One region of the Sphingomonas sp. AAP5 genome, then DNA from elsewhere that is predicted to be linked to it. Evidence: riboswitches for the same ligand, from Rfam matches in the RefSeq annotation. Region 1 holds a riboswitch; the other holds the start of a gene.
The links. Region 1 has a riboswitch for thiamine pyrophosphate ahead of thiC (phosphomethylpyrimidine synthase ThiC). Riboswitches for the same ligand answer to the same signal wherever they lie in the genome.
Positions count from the first base shown of each region.

Region 2: another riboswitch for thiamine pyrophosphate. It lies ahead of E2E30_RS10270 (TonB-dependent receptor); the one in region 1 lies ahead of thiC (phosphomethylpyrimidine synthase ThiC).

Region 1 covers NZ_CP037913.1:3,354,568-3,357,970, reverse strand. The annotation lists gene E2E30_RS15515 (ferritin-like domain-containing protein) at 1-428, shown strand, start outside; gene E2E30_RS15510 (ferritin-like domain-containing protein) at 485-1,525, shown strand; TPP riboswitch at 1,556-1,666, shown strand; gene thiC (phosphomethylpyrimidine synthase ThiC) at 1,707-3,403, shown strand, end outside.
Region 2 covers NZ_CP037913.1:2,225,010-2,228,412, forward strand. The annotation lists gene E2E30_RS10270 (TonB-dependent receptor) at 1-1,313, opposite strand, end outside; TPP riboswitch at 1,344-1,453, opposite strand; gene E2E30_RS10275 (RluA family pseudouridine synthase) at 1,486-2,178, opposite strand; gene E2E30_RS10280 (M15 family metallopeptidase) at 2,249-3,052, shown strand; gene wrbA (NAD(P)H:quinone oxidoreductase) at 3,042-3,403, opposite strand, start outside.

The sequences.
Region 1 (3,403 bases):
GCGTCACCGCCTATAAGGGCGCGGCCTCGCTGCTGACGACCAAGGCCTATATCGACGCGGCGGCAGGCATCCTCGCCGCGGAGGCCTATCATGCCTCGATCATCCGCACCGTGCTGTACAGCAAGGGCCTGGCGACGCCGTCGCTGCGCACTGCGGCGGGCGCGATCTCCGACGTTCGCGACAAGCTCGACGGGACCTCGGACGACGATCAGGGCATTGCCTCGGCAGTCGTCGCGAACAGCCAGTTCGCCGCGCTCAACGGCCTGACGGCATCGAACATAGTCCCCACCGGGCTCGACGGCATCGCCTATGGCCGCTCGACCGGGAACGTGCTCAATATCGTCTACCTCAACAGTCTGGCTGTCGCGAAGGGGGGCTTCTTCCCCAATGGGCTCAATGGCACCATCGTGACCAGCACCGCGAATTGAGCCGCCCGATACCTTTAGCCTGACGCCTTCCAGCTTGCCCGAACGGGAGTTCCCCAGTGATCGATAGCGACATCCTCTTGCAGGTTCTCGACGCCGGCGAACGCCGCCGCGCCGAGCGCCGTAATTTCCTGCGCAGCGCGGGCGTCGCCTCGCTCGCCGTTGGCGGCGCATCGCTGCTGTCGGCCTGCGGCGGCAGCGGCTCGACGAGCACCGATCCAGGCGCGACGGCAACCGCAACGCCGACGCCGAGCCCGAGCTCGACCAGCACGCTGCAGGACCAGGACACGCTCAACTTTGCGCTCAACCTCGAATATCTCGAAGCGCAGTTCTACAGCTATGCCGTCACTGGCGCAGGGCTACCCAATGCGTTGATCGCCAAGGGCGATGGCAACCAGACCGTCCAGGGCACCGTGACGGGCGGCCGCAAGGTCACTTTCACCGATCCGATCGTCCAGCAATATGCGGTCGAGATCGCCGCCGACGAAGTCGCCCATGTCGCCTTCCTGCGTTCGGCACTCGGCGCGGCCGCGGTTGCGATGCCGTCGATCAACATCGATGGCGGCGCCAATGGCGCCTTCTCGGCCGCCGCGCGCGCAGCCGGGATCGCAACCACCAATGGCGTCGTCGATCGCGTCAACGGCACCTTCGACCCTTACGCCAGCGACGAAAACTTCCTGCTCGGTGCGTTCATCTTCGAAGATGTCGGCGTGACCGCATACAAGGGCGCTGCGCAGACGATCAACACGACATTGCTGCTCGATGCCGCTGCGGGCATCCTCGCGACCGAGGCGTACCACGCCGGCCTGATCCGGACCGTGCTCTATTCGAAGGGCCTCGCCACCCCGAGCCTGCGCGTCAGTGCCGGGCTGATCAGCGACGCGCGCGATAGCCTCGATGGCACGAGTGACATCGATCAGGGCATTACCGGCACCGCGACGACCTCTAACCTCGTTCCGGTCGATGCCAACGGCCTCGTCTACGGCCGTACCGCGGGCCAGGTGCTCAACGTTGTCTATCTCAACAAGAACGCCGTGGTCGGCGGGGGCTTCTTCCCCAACGGCCTCAACGGCAACATCCGCACCAGCGCCGCAAACTAGTTGCACGCGGCGCGCGAGCGCCTAGACTGACGCCATTCCCCGGGGGGCTGCTGATCGGCGGCTGAGAGGGGGGCACGAGCCCCCGACCCGCATCAACCTGATCCCGTTAATACGGGCGTAGGGAGGGAGCGGTGACCGCCCGGAAACCGTCTTTGCTCCTTGCGATTTTGGAGCGAAGAGCATGGCAGATATTCCCGCGCGTACCGAAATCGGCGTGACGACTGGCCCGATCCGTGGCTCGCGCAAGATCTACGTGCCCTCGGCAGCGATTCCAGGGCCAGGCGTCGCGATGCGCGAGATCCTCCTCGAACCATCGTGTGGCGAGCCGCCCTTGCGCGTTTACGACACGTCGGGGCCCTATACCGACCCCAAAGCGCGGATCGATATCCACGTCGGCTTGCCGACGCTGCGGCGCGACTGGATCCTCGCGCGCGGCGACGTCGAGGAATACACTGCGCGCGAAATTCGTCCCGAAGACAATGGCTTGACCGGCCCCGATCGTTCGGCTGGCGTACCGCAATATCCCAATGTCGTTAAACGCCCGCTGCGCGCCAAGCCCGGCGCCAATGTCAGCCAGATGCACTATGCGCGACGCGGCATCATCACCCCCGAGATGGAATACGTCGCGATCCGCGAAAATCTCGGGCGCGCTGCCGCCAAGGAAAAGCTGATCCGCGACGGCCAGGACTTCGGCGCATCGATCCCGGATTACGTGACGCCCGAATTCGTCCGCGATGAAATCGCGCGGGGGCGGGCGATCATCCCCAACAACATCAACCATCCCGAATCCGAACCGATGGCGATCGGGCGCAACTTTCTGGTCAAGATCAACGCCAATATCGGCAACTCCGCCGTTGCGAGCAACGTCGCGGCCGAGGTCGACAAGATGGTCTGGTCGATCCGCTGGGGGGCCGACACGGTGATGGACCTCTCGACCGGTCGCCACATCCACGACACGCGCGAATGGATCCTGCGCAACAGCCCCGTGCCGATCGGCACCGTCCCGATCTATCAAGCGCTCGAAAAGGTCGGCGGCGTTGCCGAGGACCTCACCTGGGACATCTTCCGCGACACGCTGATCGAACAGGCCGAGCAGGGCGTCGATTACTTCACGATCCATGCCGGCGTGCGGCTTGCCTATATCCCGATGACCGCGAAGCGCGTTACCGGGATCGTCTCGCGCGGGGGCTCGATCATGGCGAAATGGTGCCTCGCGCACCACAAGGAGAGCTTCCTCTACGAGCGCTTCGACGAGATCACCGAGATCATGAAGGCGTATGACATCGCCTACTCACTCGGCGACGGCATGCGCCCCGGCTCGATCGCCGACGCCAACGACGAAGCGCAGTTCAGCGAGCTCTACACGCTCGGCGAACTCACCCACCGCGCCTGGAAGAGCGACGTCCAAGTGATGATCGAAGGCCCCGGCCATGTGCCGATGCACAAGATCAAAGAGAATATGAAAAAGCAGCTCGAAGTGTGCGGCGAGGCGCCCTTCTATACGCTAGGGCCGCTCACCACCGATATCGCGCCGGGCTACGACCATATCACCAGCGGGATCGGCGCGGCGATGATCGGGTGGTATGGCACCGCGATGCTCTGCTACGTCACGCCGAAGGAGCATCTCGGGCTCCCCGATCGTGATGACGTCAAGGTCGGCGTGGTGACCTACAAGGTTGCCGCGCACGCCGCCGATCTCGCCAAGGGCCATCCCGCCGCCAAGATGCGCGACGATGCGGTCAGCCGCGCGCGCTTCGAATTCCGCTGGCGCGACCAGTTCAACCTGTCGCTCGATCCCGATACGGCCGAGCTCTACCACGACGAGACGCTCCCCGCGGAGGGTGCAAAGACCGCGCATTTCTGTTCGATGTGCGGGCC
Region 2 (3,403 bases), 1.1 Mb from region 1:
TGATCCTCATACGCCAGCAAGCGACCGTCGGCAGTGCGGATCGCCGTATCCTGATAGCCCCACGGATCGACCGGGCGCCCGTCCGCACGCACCGCGCCATAGGTCTGCAGCACGCGGTCCTTGCCGTAATCGAACCACAGGCCAGCCGTGATCCGGTGCGCTCCGGCGGCCAGCGTGAGCTTGGCGACGGTGCCGCCGCGGAACTGGTCGCCGGTATAGTTACCGAGCACGGTCGCCGTGCCGTCGACCGCGCCGGGCAGCGCGACCGGCCCCAGCGCCTCGGTGCCGAGGTAATTGCCCGTGGTCGAGAGCGCCGTGCCGTAGGGCGAATTGCCGTAGCCGAACTGGAGATAGCTCGTCGTGTCGAGCGTCAGCCGATCATTGAGCACCAGATGCAGCGGTGCCGCGAGATAGACGTTGCGGAACGGCGCGCGGTGAAGCCGCCAGTAATTGGTGTTCCCGGCGCTATAGCTGCGGTCGTAATTGAACCCCCGCCCCTCAGCCTTCCAGTCGGCGAGCGTCGGGCTGGGATAGGTCGAGGAATTGGCATCGTTGAACGACACGGCGAGGCTCGCGCGGTTGCCGTTGCCCCATTCGTTGAGCAGCTTGGCGTCGACATGCTGGCGCGTGTCGAACCCCGCCCCGCGCCAATTGTCGGCGCGGATGTTGGAGTAGGACACGAACGCCTTGAGCCCGGTCCGGCCGATCGTGCCGGTATCGACCCGCACGAAGGCGCGCCGCGCGGCGTACGATCCGAGCGAGAGATTGACGAGCGCCTGCGGGCTCGCCTTGGGATCGTCGAGCGTGAGCGACAGCAGCCCCCCCGCCCCGCCGACGGTCGGCGAGTCGAGATCGACCGCGCCTTGCGCGAGCGTGATCTGCTTGAGATTCTCGGCATCGGCGAATTGCGCCGGATAGGCGTAATAATAGCCGATGTCGTTCTGCGGCGCGCCTTCGAGCAGCACGCCGATCTCGTCCTGCCCGAGCCCGCGCAGCGTCAGGCTCGAGCTGGTCGACAGGCCGTAGGGGTCGCTCGACGAGACGTTCGCGCCGGGCAGCAGGCCGATGAGTTGGAACGCGTTGAGCGTGGGCGCTTGCTTGGTGATGAAATCGGCCGAGATCGCGCTTTGCGCCTTGGGCGCGTGCTGGTCGGGCAGCAGGCCTTCGGGATCGGGATGGCCGGTGACGACGATATCGCCGGGCGGGTCCTTGTCCTCGGCGAACGCCGGGACCGCGAGCACCGCGCTCGACAGCAGCGCGAAGCCGAGCGCGCCGCGCGCGATGCCGTCGGTCGTGGAAAGCCTGCGTGTCATCCGTCGTCACTCCTACACGGAGGGGTAACGGAGTCTGCCGCCAGCCCTCCCTACGCCGGTATCAACCGGATCAGGTTCAGCGGGTCGTGGGCTGCAGCCCACCTCTCAGCCGCGCATTAGCGGCCCCCCGGGGAGCGCGGGGCTTAGTCGGTCAGGTCACGCGAGGAAAGCGCTATTGCGCGGGCGCGGCATCAGCTTCGGTAAATCCCGCCGCGATGAAGCGCTCGGGGAGCGGCGCCTTGGCGATGATCGGCTCCTTGCCCGCCCGTGGCACCATCAGTTCGGCGGCGTGGAGCAGCGTTGCGGCGCCGTTCGCCTTGGTCCCGTTGCCGTAGATCGGATCGCCGACCACCGCCGCGCCGAGCGCCTCGGCGGCATGGACGCGGATCTGGTGCGTTCGGCCGGTCTCGGGGATGAACTCGACGAAGCTGCGCCCGTCCTTGATCGACAGCACGCGCCACGCGGTCCGCGATGCCTTGCTGCCCTTGGCGCCGAGCGGATCGCCGACCATCCGCCAGCCGGTCTCTTCGGTGCTGACCTTCGCAAGCGCGAGATCGATCAGCCCGCTTTCACCCTCGACCACACCCTCGAGCACCGCGAGATAGCGCTTGCGCACGAGACCCTGCTCGAACGCCTGTTGCAGCCGCGCGTGCGCCTTGGGATTGCGCGACAGCAGCAGGCAGCCCGACGTGTCGCGATCGAGCCGATGCACCGGCACCGGCCAGCGCTTGAAGGCGAAGGTCAGCCCGTCGAGATGGTTTTCGAGGGAGAGCGACCCATCGCGCGGACGATCGACCGGGAGACCGGCGGGCTTGTCGATGACAAGCGCCTCGCCGTCGAGGAAAAGAACATGATTGGCTAGCATCCCACCCCCTTGCCACCGCAAGCGCCGACATGCCAGAGCCCGCGCCGTGCGAGCGATGCGAACTTGGGCGATGGGGATCGCGTTCGCGCCGTGGGCGGCTTCCCCCACGCTCGCCCAAACGGCTGTTCCGGCGGGCCTTTATCCCGGCGACCTCCCCGCTGCGATGGCCGACGGACGCATGCTTGGCCACCTGCCCTATCCTGAAGTCGCAATCGGCGATCTGGTTGCGGCGCCGCCCGGTTTCGCGGTCGGCCAGCCTTGCGTGATCAATCGCGATGCCGCGCCCGACCTTGCGCGGATGCTGACCGCCGCCGCGCTGACGCCCAGCGTAGGCAAGACGCTCCGCGGCCTGTCGTGCTTCCGCTCGATTGCGCACCAGCGCGCGGTCTTTTGCCACAATCGCCGACGCGGCCATTGCGGCGACCCGGCGATGCGCGCGCTGACGGTCGCGCCGCCGGGGTTCAGCGAGCACGCAACGGGCTATGCGATCGACTTCGCGATCCGGCCGTCGGCGGGATGCGCCGATGTCGACAGCTGCATCGCGACGACTCCCGCCGGTCGCTGGTTGATCAGCCACGCGCCCGACTTCGGTTTCGAACTGTCGTTCCCGATCGGCAATGCGCAAGGCGTCACGTGGGAGCCGTGGCATTGGCGCTGGGTCGGCGCCAATCTGAAGGTGCCTGGCGCGACGCGCGCGCGCCTGGCGGTCGGCCGCGCGCGCGCGAGCTACCCGGCGAGCCCGCGGGTGACCGACATATCCGACCTCTGGCTCAAGCCACCGTCGGTGCCGCCACCCGTCATGCTCCCGCAATTGCTGCCGCCGCCGATCATCGCTCCGGTCGAGCGGCGGAGGCGCAAATGGTTCAGGCTTTGAGCTTGGCCGCCGTCTCGGCGATGCGCTTGCCCTGATAGCGCGCGCCGGCGAGCTCTTCGGCATGCGGCTGGCGGCTGCCGTCACCATCGGCGATCGTCGATGCGCCATACGGCGTGCCGCCGACCACTTCCTTGACGCCGGTCATGCCCTGGAAGCCGTAGTCGAGGCCAACGATCGTCATGCCGTGATGCATCAGGTTCGTGATGATCGAGAACAGCGTCGTCTCCTGCCCGCCATGCTGGCTCGCGGTCGAGGTGAACGCACCGCCGACCTTGCCGATCAGCTTGCCGCCGAACCACAGCCCGCCGGTGGTATCCCAGAACGACGCCATCTGGCTCGGCATGCGACCAA